2 regions of the Microbacterium sp. SORGH_AS_0888 genome follow, and region 1 is predicted to be linked to the other one. Evidence: predicted binding sites of a transcription regulator. Region 1 holds the regulator's gene; the other holds the start of a gene.
What was found. Region 1 encodes HspR, which represses chaperone genes until heat shock. Its sites were predicted from a motif close to AAGTTGAGTCNNNNNGACTCAACTT; they were not measured.
Positions count from the first base shown of each region.

Region 2: a site for HspR is predicted at 2,846-2,870, ahead of QE381_RS13290 (Hsp20/alpha crystallin family protein). Genes of this name have one in related genera too.

Region 1 is NZ_JAUTAZ010000001.1:1,983,884-1,990,871, forward strand. It holds gene QE381_RS09605 (glycosyltransferase) at 2-1,204, opposite strand; gene QE381_RS09610 (hypothetical protein) at 1,333-1,926, shown strand; gene QE381_RS09615 (MarR family winged helix-turn-helix transcriptional regulator) at 1,986-2,399, opposite strand; gene QE381_RS09620 (MFS transporter) at 2,389-3,837, opposite strand; gene QE381_RS09625 (heat shock protein transcriptional repressor HspR) at 4,003-4,446, opposite strand; gene QE381_RS09630 (DnaJ C-terminal domain-containing protein) at 4,559-5,545, opposite strand; gene QE381_RS09635 (nucleotide exchange factor GrpE) at 5,555-6,151, opposite strand; gene dnaK (molecular chaperone DnaK) at 6,161-6,988, opposite strand, start outside.
Region 2 is NZ_JAUTAZ010000001.1:2,731,541-2,738,528, reverse strand. It holds gene QE381_RS13300 (PIG-L family deacetylase) at 1-648, shown strand, start outside; gene QE381_RS13295 (glycosyltransferase) at 896-2,254, opposite strand; gene QE381_RS13290 (Hsp20/alpha crystallin family protein) at 2,358-2,795, opposite strand; tRNA gene QE381_RS13285 (tRNA-Arg) at 2,981-3,053, opposite strand; gene QE381_RS13280 (asparagine synthase) at 3,147-3,782, opposite strand; gene QE381_RS13275 (DUF5684 domain-containing protein) at 3,837-4,349, opposite strand; gene QE381_RS13270 (hypothetical protein) at 4,488-4,682, shown strand; gene QE381_RS13265 (aldose 1-epimerase family protein) at 4,797-5,720, opposite strand; gene araA (L-arabinose isomerase) at 5,720-6,988, opposite strand, start outside.

The DNA of each region.
Region 1 (6,988 bases):
CTCAGTCCGGCAGCGGTTCGCCGCGGTAGAGCGCCTCGAAGGTGTCGAGCGTGCGCTGGATGTCGTGGACCGTGACGCCGTCGAGCGAGGCCTGCTGCATGCGGCGGTACTCGTCCTGATCGGCCGTGAGCACGTCCGTCAGCCGCGCGGCGAGCTCCTCGACGTCGCCCGGCGTGAACAGGTAGCCGTTCTCGCCGTCGTGGACGAGGTGCGGCAGGGCCACCGCATCGGCGGCGATGATCGGCAGGCCCGAGGCCATCGCCTCCATGGTCGCGATCGACTGCAGCTCGGCGATCGAGGCGATCGCGAACACGCTCGCGCGGCTGTACAGCGAGCGCAGCTCCTCCTCGGAGGTGTGCCCGTGGAACCGCACCCGGTCGGCCAGGCCCAGCTGCTGGGTGAGCTCCTCGAGCGACTTCCGCTGATCGCCGCTGCCGACGACGTCGAAGGTCGCCTCCAGCGCCGGGTCGAGCGCGGCCAGGGCCCGCAGCACGACATCGATCTGCTTCTCCGAGGTGAGACGCCCCACGAACAGGATGCGGTTCGACTCCCGCGGCGACAGGTTCGGCGTGTAGTTCGCCTTGTCGATGCCGCAGCTGATCGGGATGACGCCGTGGATGTCGATCGTCGCCTCGAGGAAGTCGGCCGCCTTGCGGGTCGGTGTCGTCACCGCACGCGTGAGGTCGAAGGTCTTCTTCGCATCGTTCCAGGCGAACGCCACGAGGTACTTGTTCAGCCGCTCGGGCAACGTCGTGAAGTCGAGGATGTTCTCGGCCATGACGTGGTTCGTGGCGATGACGGGGATGCCGCGCTTGCGCGCCTCGCGCGCCAGCCCGCGGCCGATCACGATGTGGGACTGGATGTGCACGACGTCCGGCCGCACGGAGTCGAGGATGCGGCGCGCATAGGGTCGCGACATCCACGGCAGCACGAACGTGAGCCAGTCGTGCGGGGGCCAGCGCCACGACGGGAGCCGGTGCACGGTCATCTCCTCGCCCTCGACGACTTCGCGGAAGGTGCCGTGATTGCGGTGGCCGGCGCTCGGCGCCACCACGTGCACGTCATGCCCGCGGGCGACGAGGCCGGCGGCGAGACGCTCACCGAAGCGCGCGGCACCGTTCACGTGCGGCGTGAACGTGTCGGCGCCGATGAGGATCGTCAGCGGCGGACGGGACGGATCATTCGGGGTCGCGGGGGAAGTCACGGGATGGTGGCTGCCTATCTCTGCGGCGTTCGCGGCGGGGTGTGCGCGGACTCATCCACTCTAACCCGTCCCTCCGCGCAGCCTCGGAGGCCCCGCCGTGCACGCCGCGTCCGGCTTACGCTGGGGTCATGCTGCGACTGCACGCCGACGCCGATCCGGAGCGGTGGATCCCCGTGACGGGCTCGCTCGGCCTCCGCGGACGACGACACCGCAAGAAGGCGATCGGGATGCTGCTCGCCCGGGGGAACGCGGCTGTCGGCGCCGAGCCGCGGTCCGGGAGCCGGTTCGCCGCGTGGGCGGCGAGCCAGGCCGCACCCCTGCTCATGCGGCGCGCCGACGGACGCGTGCTCGTCTGGATGTGGAAGTCCGACCCGGAGCTCGTCGTCGTGCTCGCGCAGGTGCAGGAGGCGACCCCGCAGCTGCGCGCCGCGCGCGCCATGATGCCGATGGAGTACGACGACACCGAGGCGTTCCGCACGCCGCACCTCGGCGCGGGCGAGAAGCTCGTGGTCGCGCTGCCGCCGGACCCCGCCGCATCCCCGTTCGCGACCTACACGTGGGATCTCGGCACGCACATCGTGAGCCTGCATGCCGTCGGCGGCGATCGGGAACGGTTCGGCCTCGCCGTCGCCGAGGTCGAGCGGATCGCGCAGACGCTCCGCGTGGTCGACGATCTGCAGATCGGCGAGGCGGGCGAGGTGCTGCGGCTGCCGCCGGCCTGATCGGGCCGGAGCGCCCGCAGTCCGGGCGTTCTCGCCCCGCCCCCGCGCGATGCCCGCCGCTACGGGCGGAGCAGGTCGATGATGCTCTTCAGCTCGGCGGGCGTCGCGCGCCGCAGACGGTCGGGCGGCGGATCCTCGACGGCCCGCATCCGCTCCAGCACCTCGCGACCGGCGTCCGTGATCCGCACCCGCTTGACGCGGCGGTCGTGCGGCGCGCTCTCGCGCACGACGTAGCCCCGCTCCTCCAGCGCACTGACGGCGACCGAGGTGGCCGGCGCATCCATGCCGGCGCTCCGCGCGAGCTCGCCGAGCGAGCGCGGCTCGTGCTCGACTCGGCGGAGCACCCGCACACGGGTGAAGGGCAGCCCGGTCGCCTCGCTCACCGCGCGGCGCCACTCGTCGCGCTCCTCGAAGACGGCGGCGACCATGGCCTGCCAGGCCTCGCGGAGCAGCTCCTCCTCGTCACCGGGCATCGACGGCCTCCTCCTGGATGAGCCGGCGGGCGACGCTCTCGGCGGTCGCGCGCCCCCAGCGCGACGTCGAGACCACGGCCAGCGCGAGGATGGCGACGGCGAAGCCGATGACCCAGCCCCACATGGCGTGCATCGCCTGCGGGAAGCCGGCGTCGACCCCCGTGACGGCCACTCCCGTCACGCTCCCCGCGAGCGCGACCCCGAGGCTCATGCCGACCTGCCGGCTCGTCGAGGCGATCGCACTCGCGGCCCCCGCCCGATCGCGCGGCATCCCGGACACGGCGGAGTTGGTGATGGGCGCGTTGATCATGCCGAAGCCGAATCCGAAGACCGTGATGATCGCGATGATCGCCGGGATGGGCGTGTCCGCGTCGATCAGCAGCATGAGCACGGCGCTCACGAGCAGCGCTGCGCCGGCCAGGAGCAGCGAGGGCCGCGCGCCCCAGCGCGCCACCGCCCGCCCGGACAGCGGGGAGCAGATCAGCATCGCGAGCGCGGGGGCGACCAGGACACATCCCGTGGCGAAGGCGCTGAGCCCGCGGACCTGCTGCAGGTAGAGCGAGAAGAGGAAGAGGAACGCGCCCCACGAGGCGAAGGCCGCCACGGCCACGAGGGTCGCCGCAGAGAAGGGGGCGCTGCCGAAGAAGCGCAGGTCGAGGAACGGGTGCTCGCGGCGGCGCTCCCAGGCGAGGAACGCGAGCAGGGCCACGAGCGCGACGGCGAACACGAGAAGGGTCTGCGGCGCGGCCCAGCCGGCGACCGGTCCTTCGATGAGGCCGTACACGAGCCCCGCCAGCACGAGGATCGCGAGCACCTGGCCGAGCGGATCGAAGGCGCGCGCGGCGGCCGAACGCGACTCCGGCACGATGAGCGCCGTGAGCACGATCGCGAGGAGACAGATCGGCAGGTTGACCCAGAACACGGCCCGCCAGTCGACCGCCTGGATGAGGATGCCGCCGACGATCGGCCCGAGCGCCATCGAGACGCCCACGATCGCCCCCCAGACCCCGATCGCGCGAGCCCGCTCGGCGGGCTTGACGAAGGCCTGAGTAATGATGGAGAGCGCGACGGGGTTCAGCATGGAGCCGCCGACGGCCTGGAGGGCGCGGGCGCCGATGAGCACCTCGATCGACGGGGCGAGGCTGCACAGCAGCGAGCCGAGCGCGAAGACGACCAGGCCGATCTGGAAGACGCGGCGCCGGCCCCACCGGTCGGCGCTCGCGCCGGCGAGGATCAGCAGGCTCGCGAGCACGAGCGTGTAGACGTCGACGATCCACTGCAGCTGCGAGACGCTGGCGCCGAGCGCCGAACGGATCGACGGGAGGGCGACGTTGACGATCGTGGAGTCCATCGTCACGATGAACAGGCTCAGGCAGCAGGTGGCGAGGATGGCGACCTTGCGGCGGGCGCTCAGCTCGACGGCATTAGTTGCGAACACGCAAAGATTGTAGATCCACAATCATTTTCGCGCGACCGTTCTGCGGGGATTCTCCCCGACACGCCGAGCGGCACCGGTCGACGACGGCGCGTCGCACACGATCCCCGCCGTTGCGGACGGGCGGCCGAGGCGGGGTCGGCACGGGCGGAGCCGGGATGCCGCGGCTCACTCGGCGGGCGGGATCTCCCGGCGGGGCCGCCACACCACGACATCCGTCGCCCGACGCACGCGAGTGCCCGAGCGCAGCGTCACGACGGCGCCCGTCGCCCCGGCGGCGAACACGCGGGCGCCGGGCCGGCGGTCGAGCTCCTCGCGCATGCGGGCCTCGAGGTCCTGCACCCGGCCGTGGAGCTCCCGCACCCGGTTCTCCAGCTCGATGATGCGCGCGATCGCTGGCAGGCTCATGCCGTCCGCGGAGAGCCGGCTCACCTCGCGCAGCTGCGCGATGTCGTGCACCGAGTAGCGGCGCGACCCGCCCTTGGTGCGGGCGGGCACGACGAGGCCGAGGCGATCGTACTGGCGCAGCGTCTGCGCGTGCATGCCCGACAGCTCCGCCGCCACCTGGATCGCGAAGATCGGCGCATCCTCGTCGACCGTGTCATCGCTCACGGCTCCCCCTCCTTGCGTCTCGTCCTGCGGCCGCATCAGGACCATCGGCCGCAGCAGGCGCCCCCGACGCCACCGCGTCCTGAACCGGCGAGATGTCCTGATCCGGCATCTCTCAGCTCCGGGCCTTCGCCATCAGCTCGGCCCGCGGGTTCTCGTCGGGCTCCACCTCACGGAAGCGCTCGAGCGCCTCCTTCGCCGGCCCGTCGAGGTGGGTGGGCACGACCACCTGCACCTCGGCCAGCAGATCACCGGTCCCCTTCTGGGTCTGGATGCCGCGGCCCTTGACGCGCAGCACCCGCCCGGACGGCGTGCCCGGCGCGACCTTGAGCCGCACCGGCTCGCCCTCGAGGGTGGGCACCTCGATCGTCGCCCCGAGGGCGGCCTCGGTGAAGGTCACCGGCACGGTCACGCGCAGGTTGAGACCGTCGCGCTGGAACACCGGATGCGGGCGCACGCTGACCTGCACCACGATGTCGCCGTTCTCCCCGCCGTCTTGCGAGGGCCGGCCACGTCCGCGCAGGCGGATCTTCTGCCCGTCGGCGACGCCCGCGGGGATCTTGACCTTGAAGGGCTTGCCGTCCTCGCCCTGCAGGGTGATCGTCTCGCCCTTGGCGGCGGTCATGAAGTCGAGCGTCGTGCGCGCCGTGACGTCGGCACCGCGGGTCGGGCCGCCGTAACCGCGGTAGCCGCCGGTGGGCTGCCCGAACCGTCCGGAGCCGAAGCCACCGCCCTGCCCGAACATCGAGAACAGGTCGTCGTAGTCGGCGGACTGGTAGCGCGCACCGCCACGGCCCTGTCCGAACATCGAGAACACGTCCTCGAAGCCGCCCGCACCCTGGCCTCCCGCCGTGAAGCGGGCACCCGATCCCATCGCGCGGATCTGGTCGTACTCCTGCCGCTGCTCCGGATCGCTCAGCACGGCGTAGGCCTCGCTGATCTCCTTGAACTTCGCCTCGGCGGCCGCATCGCCCGGATTGGAGTCCGGGTGATACGTGCGCGCGAGCTTGCGGTACGTCTTCTTCAGCTCGGCCTCGGAGACGTCCTTCGAGACGCCGAGCACCGCGTAGAAGTCCTTGTCGAACCAGTCTTGACTGGCCACGTCCGCCTCCTAGTCCGCCGGCACGGCGACGACGACCTTCGCGGGGCGCAGCTCCACCGCGCCGAGCCGGTAGCCGACCTCGACGACCTCCAGCACGGTCGCCTCGGTCACGCCGGGCGTCGGCTGCTGGAAGATCGCCTCGTGCTGCTGCGGGTCGAACACCTCGCCCGCGGCGCCGTAGGACACGAGTCCCATCCGCTCGGCCACGCCGCGCAGCTTCTCGGCGATCGCGGCGAAGGGCGTCCCCTCGGGCAGGTCGCCGTGCTTGGCGGCGCGGTCGAGATCGTCGAGCACGGGGAGCAGCCCCTTCGCGACCGAGCCCTTCGCGCGCTCGATCTCGATCTCGCGCTGCTCCTCCGTGCGGCGACGGTAGTTCGCGTACTCGGCCTGCAGCCGCTTGAGGTCCAGCAGCAGGTCGTGGTCGGCGGCATCCGCCTCGGCGGTGGCGGCCTCGTCGGTCTGCTCCGTGCCGAGGATGTCGTCGATCGTCAGCTCGTCGTCCCCCTGCGGGGACGACCCGGCCGCGCCCTCGGGGCTCTGAGAGCCCCGAGGGTCGACCGGGTCGTCATCGCGAGGGACCTCGTTGTCGAAGTCCTTGTCGGTCATCTGCTCGTCTTACTTCTTGTTCTTGTCGTCTTCGTCGTCGACGACCTCGGCGTCGATGACGTCCTCCTCGGGGTTCGGCACGGAGCCGTTGCCCGGATCGGTCGCCGACGGGTCGGCCGGCTGGCCCTGCGCCTGCGCCGCCTGGTAGATGGCCTCACCCAGCTGGCCCTGGCTCTGGCTGAGCTTGTCGAACGCGGTCTTGACCGCGTCGTCGTCCTCGCCGGCCAGCGCCGCCTTGAGGGCGTCGACATCCGCCTGGACCGAGGTCTTGACCTCTTCGGGGAGCTTGTCCTCGTTGTCCTTGATGAGCTTGTCGACCGAGTACGAGAGCGTCTCGGCCTGGTTGCGCACCTCGGCGGCCTCGCGGCGCTTCTTGTCCTCGGCGGCGTGCTCCTCGGCCTCGCGCACCATGCGCTCGATGTCCTCCTTGGGCAGGGACGACCCCCCCGTGATGGTCATCGACTGCTCGGTGCCGGTTCCCTTGTCCTTCGCGGACACGTGGACGATGCCGTTGGCGTCGATGTCGAACGTGACCTCGATCTGCGGGATGCCGCGGGGAGCCGGCGCGATGCCGGTGAGCTCGAAGGTGCCGAGCGGCTTGTTGTCGCGGGTGAACTCGCGCTCGCCCTGGAACACCTGGATCGCGACGGACGGCTGGTTGTCGTCCGCCGTCGTGAAGGTCTCGCTCCGCTTGGTCGGGATGGCCGTGTTGCGCTCGATGAGCTTGGTCATGATGCCGCCCTTGGTCTCGATGCCGAGGCTCAGGGGGGTCACGTCGATCAGCAGGACGTCCTTGCGCTCGCCCTTGAGGACGCCGGCCTGGAGGGCCGCCCCCAC
Region 2 (6,988 bases), 750 kb from region 1:
TACGTCGTCATGCACGGCGGCCCGCTCGAGTGGAGCCCGGTGTCGGTCGAGCTCGCGGGGGCCCTCGCGACGGGCTGGGTCGCCGCATCCGGCCGCATCGAGCTGCTGTCGCTGCGACTCCCCGACGGGCGCCCGAACGGCACGGGTTTCGCCGCAACCGGGAACGTGAGCCTGCGACGACTGCTGGAGGGCGAGATCGACGTCATCCCGCCGCTCGACGGCGACGGGAGCCCGCTCGGTGCCGATGCGCTGGTCGCCGCGCTCGAGGCGGCGCTTCGCCGTCACACGGACGCCGCCGACACGGATGCGCAGCTCCTCGCGCACGCGCCGCGCATCGGCGGCGTGCTCACCGAGCGGGACCACTCCGACCACTGGGCGACGGGCGCCTTCCTCGCCCGGGCGGCCGAGGCCTGCGACATCCCGGCCGAACGGATCTCGTGGCGCATCGGGTATCCCTCGTCGCTGCTGCCGGCGACGCTCGACGGGGAGGACCTGGCACGCAAGGTCGAGGTGTTCCGCGCCTACGCGGCGCACGATCCCGTCGTCGCGCGGCCCGATGCGGCCTCGACGCTCGAGCTGCCCGGCTTCGGCGAGTGGCTGCGGCGCGAGTACGCGCTCGTGGGCGGCGAGCCGGTCGCCGTCGCCTGAGCCCGCCGCTCGGCCCGGACCCCGCTCGGCCCGGAGCCCGCCGCTCGGCCCGGAGCCACCCGCGGCCCGGACCCGCCCGCGCCGGTTGCCAGTCCCCCGCCCGCGCCGCTCATCCACCCCGCGTCCGCGCCGTTTTCGTGTAACCGCGCCGCTCATTCGCGGCGCGGTTACACGAAAACGATGCTGTCGCGGGAAGAGACGCGGGGAGGGAACGGCGCCGTCGCAGGGAGCGGGCACGGGGCGGCGGTCAGGACCCCGATCCGGTCCGCGCGAGGGCGCGGCGGACCGCATCCGCCATCGCCGCCATGACGGGCTCGGGCGCGTAGTCGGCGGCGCGGGCGCGGGCCTGCTGGCCGAGGCGCGCGCGGAGCGCGGGGTCGCGGAGGATGCGGATCACGGCGTCGGCGAGCGCGTCGACGTCGCCGTCGGGCACGAGGATGCCGGATCCGTCGACCAGCAGATCACGCGGCCCGTAGCGGATGTCGTAGCTGACCACCGGGACCCCTCGGCTCAACGCCTCGAGGGCCGCGAGCCCCTGTCCCTCGTACGCGGTCGACTGCACCATGAGCTGCGCGGTGCCGAGCTCGTCGGCCGCGTGCTCGACGTGGCCGTGGAGGGTGACGGATCCGCCCAGTCCGCGGGCGGCGACGACGCGCTCGAGCTCGGGGCGCGACGGCCCGTCGCCGTAGAGGTCGAGATGGGCGCCCGGCACGACGCGAGCCACGCGTTCCCAGGCCTCGAGGATGTGTTCGAACCGCTTGCCGGGGGCGAGGCGTCCGACCGCGACGACGCGGCCGGGGACGGCGTCGCGGGACTCGCCGGCCGCGATCGGCAGCGCATTGGGCACGACCTCGTATCCCGGATGCGGCCCGTGGTCCTCGATCGCGTCCTCGCGCTGCTGCACGGTCGGCCACAGCACGGCGTCGAAACGGTCGACGACCTCGAACCAGCCGCGCCAGAGCCCGCCGGCCGTGACGGCGGGCGGTCGGTGCGAGGTGTGCACGGTGTGGATGAGGCACACCCCCGGCGGCCGCCAATCCGCGAGCAGCTCGCCCAGCTGCCGCGACTCCGAGACGATCACGACCGGCAGCGCGGGGTCGGCCCGCCGGAGCTCCGCGACGATCCGGTCGAGCCAGACGCGGTACAGGCCGCGGAACCCGACGAGCACGCGGTCGCCGTCGGGGCCGTGCACGACGACGTTCGCCTCCGTGAGGTGCCAGTCGGCGGCCGCGACGACGGGGAGCGAGACGCGGGGGCGACCGACGGCATCCGCGATCGTGCGGTAGTCGACCCCGGGCGTCTTCTCCCCCGGGAGGGCGGCCGCAGCCAGCCACGCCGGGTCTTCGGCCGCGTCGTCGAACAGGTTGCGGAAGAGGTCGACGGATGCGGCGAGCCCGGCCTCGACGAAGGCCTCGCGGTGCGCGGCGTGATCGGCGACGGAGCCCGGATCGACCGTGAGCAGCAGCGGGCCCCGGCCGCCGTCGACCCCCGCCGCGGCCATGTGGCGCGCCCGGGCCAGCACGGCGATCGTGAAGCCGCCGTCGACGCGGGGGTAGAGGCGCGAGGCGAGCAGCGCGTAGTGCGCCCGGGGGAACTGCGCCGGCATCCTGCTCCTCTCGGCGGGCAGCGCCCGCCACCACGCCCCACACCATAACGCAGCGCGACGCCCCGGACCGGGCGGGTCCGGGGCGTCGCGAACGGGGGAAGGATCAGGCGTTCTCGGTGACCTGGAGCGCCGGAGCGTTCTCGGCCTCCGTGAGCACCTGGACCTTGCGCGGCTTCGCCTTCTCGCTGACCGGGATCGTCACGCTCAGCACACCGTTGCGGTAGTGCGCCGAGATGTTCTCGGTGTCGATGCCCTGGCCGAGGCTCAGCTGGCGCAGGTAGCTGCCGGCGGCGCGCTCGCGGGTGATCCAGGTGACGCCCTCGCCGGCCGGGAGCGTGCGCTCGGCGCGGATGGTCAGCAGCTGCCCGTCGACGTCCACGTCGACCGACCCCGGGTCGATGCCGGGAAGGTCGGCGGCCAGCACGTAGTGGTCGCCGTCTCGGTAGAGGTCCATCGGCATCTGCCGCGGTCCGCGGCGCCCGCCGTCCATGAGGGTCGTCGCAAGTCGCTCCAGGTCGCGGAGCGGATCATAGGTGGCCATATCTCGTCTCCTTTCGAGCGGGTCGGGCACAGCCCGACGAACGTTCCTTAGAGTTGAGCCCCATCGGCTCAACCATGTTCAGATTAGCACTCTCCATGCGAGAGTGCCAAGAGTCGACCGGCGCCGGGAACGAAGAAAAGGCCCCCGGCGAACCGGGGGCCTTTCCGCACTGTCTCAACACAGTGTGCGCCTGGAGGGACTCGAACCCCCAACCTTCTGATCCGTAGTCAGATGCTCTATCCATTGAGCTACAGGCGCCCATGCACTCTCGCCTCTCGGCGCGCGGGCACTAGAAGAGACTACCCCACGATCGCCCTCTTCACCGAATCCGTGCTCCGCGCACGCCAGCGGCTACTCGGCCGTGGTGTCGTCGGATGCGGCGGCCTCGGACATCCGGCGGCGATGCGCCGCGAGGCGGGCGAGGTCCACCAGCACGAGACTCTGCATCCGCGCCCGTCGCATCTTCTCGTAGTCGGGCTCGAGATCGGGTCGCGCGGCCGAGATCCGCAGCGAGGAGTCGATGTTGCGCGACACCTCGGCCCAGGCCGCCTCGCGCGCCGCCTCGACGAGCGCCCGCAGCTCCTCCGGGTTCTCCGCCCGCTCGCGCAGCTCCCGTGCGATCCGCTCGGACTGCTTGCGCCGTCGCCGGAGGTTGCGCACGTCGCGACTGCGGTAGTCGTGCGTGCCGTCGGAGTCGCTGAACCGGCGCCGCGCCCGCCGTCGCTCACGCTCGGTGCGCGCCGCGTCCTCCTCAGCCTCGTCCGCGAGCGCGAGGAGCGTCGCCTTCGCGTCCGGCAGGAAGCGCTCCACGTCGAAGCCCTCCCCCGCGGCGAGGATCTCGACCAGGATGCGGTTCTTCAGCGCGAGACGCGTCGCCGCGGCCGCGATGTACACGCCCTCCGCGACGATCTCGCCGAGCTTGGGACGTTTGGCGGGCATACCGATCGCGCCGCGCACCGACGCGTCACGATCATCCTTCGAAGCCACGGGACCCCCTCCTACCGACTTTACTGCCCGGGGTCGGAGGGACCTCCGTGAAGATCAGACGGGCTTGGTGTAGGTCGCCCGCCCGAATCCGATGATCGCGTAGCCGATGACCTGCAGAGCGGGGATCCACAACAGGAAGAACGAGAACGCCCCGTCCTTGCCGAACCCGCGCCCCACCCGGATCGCGACGATGATCGAGAGCACGAGGTTCACGATCGGGATGATGTACAGCAGCGTGAGCCACGCCGAGAAGCCGGCGATCTTGACGAGGATGAACAGGTTCACGATCGGGACGATCGCGAGGACACCGGGCCAGCCCGCCTTCTCGAACACGCGCCACAGCGCGATCACCGTGAGGATGTAGATCGAGAGGGAGAACCATCCCGTCACCCCGGAGAGAGCGCTGAGGTCGGCCTGTTCGGTGATGCCGGCGAAGGTCGTCATGCCGCTCATCGTAGGGGAACGGCCGGATGCGGCGCCTCCGCCGCCGAGCGGCTCGACGACCTCGTCGGGCACCTCGATGCCGGTGGCGTCGCGCGGCGGGAGCATCGTCGTCTCGACGCACATGCTCCGGGTATCGGGGTCGGCGCCCCGAAGGCAGAGACTTCTCGGTCTACCAATCGTGTCCCGATCGTGCAACCCCCGCCGTCTCCCGCGGTGGACGACGTAGCGTCGACGCACAGCTGTTCACGAGAGGAGCACGACATGGGTTTCATCGATGACGCGAAGGAAGTCGCCGAGACCGCCGGCCGCAAGGTCAAGGAGGGTTTCGAGGACGCGAAGGACCGCATCGGCGACAAGGTCGACGAGGTGAAGGCGGACGCCGAGGTCAAGAAGGCCGAAGCCGACAAGGACCGGGTCGAGGCGCGCAACGATCTCAAGGAGAAGCTGCGCGACTGATCGACCGGGCGGACCCGAGAGCCGCCGTCGGACCGAAGGGCCTCGGAGCCGGACTCCGGGGCTCTTTGTCGCCTGCGGATGCGGCCGGAGCGGGCCGACGCATCCGGGTCGGCGTCAGCGGGCGGCGATCAGCCAGCTCGCCTCGACCGTCTCGCCGGGGTGGATGACCACGAGCCCCAGGTCGAGGTCGTACCGCGCCTGGTTGAAGGCGTCCGGGGCGCAGGTCATGGGCTCGACCGCGAGGCCGGCGCGGTTGCCGGCGCCGCCACCGGGCAGATCGGCGGTGTGCACCTGCACCCAGGGGCAGGCCGCATCCCATTCGATCGCGACCCCCGTGCCGGTCGGGTCGAGGACCGTGACCCGGTGCGCGCTGAGCCCGGTGAAGGCGTGATCGATCTCGGCGGCGCCGATGGGCCGGGGCATGCGGAAGTCGAAGCGCGCCGGGTCGTCGGCGTCGACCGGAGCGAGGCGGGTCGGGAGCAGGCGATCCTCCGTCGTGTGGAACACGGATGCCGCCGGCAGCTCGAGCGTCCAGTCGTCCAGGGGCGAGGGACCCGCCACGAGATATGGATGCGGACCGGTGCCGAAGGGCGCAGGCTCGGCCGACAGGTTCTCGGCGCGCACGGTCTGACGCAGCCCCTCGGGCCCGAGCCAGAACCGCGTCCAGACGCCGAGCCGCCAGGGGTAGCCCGACTGCGCCTCGATCACGGCATGCAGCTCGACGTTGTCGGCACCCTTGTCGACCGCCTCGAAGTCGAGCCAGACGCCGAGCCCGTGCAGGGCGTGCCGCCGGGACGGCTCGGTGAGGGCGAGCTGGTGCTCGGCGCCGCCGAAGCAGTAGCGGCCGTCGACGACGCGGTTGGGCCACGGCACGAGCGTCGCCCCGCGATAGGCCGGGCGCACCTGGTCGGCCGCGAACGGCACGACCAGGTCGCGACCCGCGTGCGTGAGCGAGCGCAGGCTGGCGCCGACGCTCGCGATGGATGCCTCGTAGTCGCCCGCGCGAAGAAGATGCTGCGTGCCCGACAGCGCCGACATCACAGGCCCCGCGCCAGACGGTAGTACGCCTGGTTCCAGCGGAGCTCGTCACGGAACCCCCGCACGGTGGTCGACTCGTCGATCACGACGAGCTCGGTCGCGGCCATCTCGGCGAAGTCGCGGAAGACCTCGACCCCGACCGCGGTGGTCATGACGGTGTGGTGGGCGGCGCCGGCCTCCAGCCAGCACGCGGCGGAGGTCGCGAAGTCCGGCTGCGGCTTCCAGACGGCGCGACCGACGGGCAGTCGCGGCAGGTCGGGCGCATCCACGTTCTCGACGACGTTCGCGACGAGCCGGAAGCGGTCGCGCATGTCGCTCATCGCCACGACCAGCGCGGGGCCCGGGTCGGCGGTGAAGACGAGGCGGACCGGGTCGTCCTTGCCGCCGATCCCGAGCGGGTGGATCTCGAGCCGGGGGCGCTCGGACGTGAGCGAGGGCGAGACCTCGAGCATGTGAGCGCCGAGGATCTTCTCGTCGCCCTCGACGAGGTCGTAGGTGTAGTCCTCCATGAGGCTCGCCCCGCCGGGCAGGCCCGCCCCCATGACGTTCGCGATGCGCACGAGCATCGCGGTCTTCCAGTCGCCCTCCGCGCCGAACCCGTAGCCCTCGGCCATGAGGCGCTGGACGCCCAGGCCCGGCAGCTGCCGCAGCGCCCCCAGGTCCTCGAAGCTGGTCGTGAAGGCGCCGAAGCCGCCCGTCTCCAGGAACGAGCGCAGGCCGAGCTCGATGGCCGCGCCGTCCCGCAGGCTGGCGTGACGCTCACCGCCTCGTCGCAGCTCGGGCACCACGTCGTAGAGGTCCTCGTACTCGGCCACGAGCGCGTCGACGTCGGAGGCCGCGACATCCGCCACCGCATCCGCCAGCTCGTTGACGCCCCAGGTGTTCACCTGCACGCCGAAGCGCAGCTCGGCCTCGGTCTTGTCGCCCTCGGTGACGGCGACGTAGCGCATGTTGTCGCCGAAGCGGGCGAGCTTGAGCGTGCGGGAGGCCTGCCAGCCCGCGGCCGCACGCTGCCAGTCCTCGATCTGGCGGCGCACCTCGGGGTTCGACACGTGCCCGACGACGGTCTTGCGGGCGATGCCGAGGCGTGACTGGATGTACCCGAACTCGCGGTCGCCGTGGGCGGCCTGGTTGAGGTTCATGAAGTCGAAGTCGATGTCGGCCCACGGCAGCGCGACGTTCGCCTGCGTGTGCAGGTGCAGCAGCGGCTTGCGCAGCGCGTCGAGCCCGCCGATCCACATCTTGGCCGGACTGAAGGTGTGCATCCA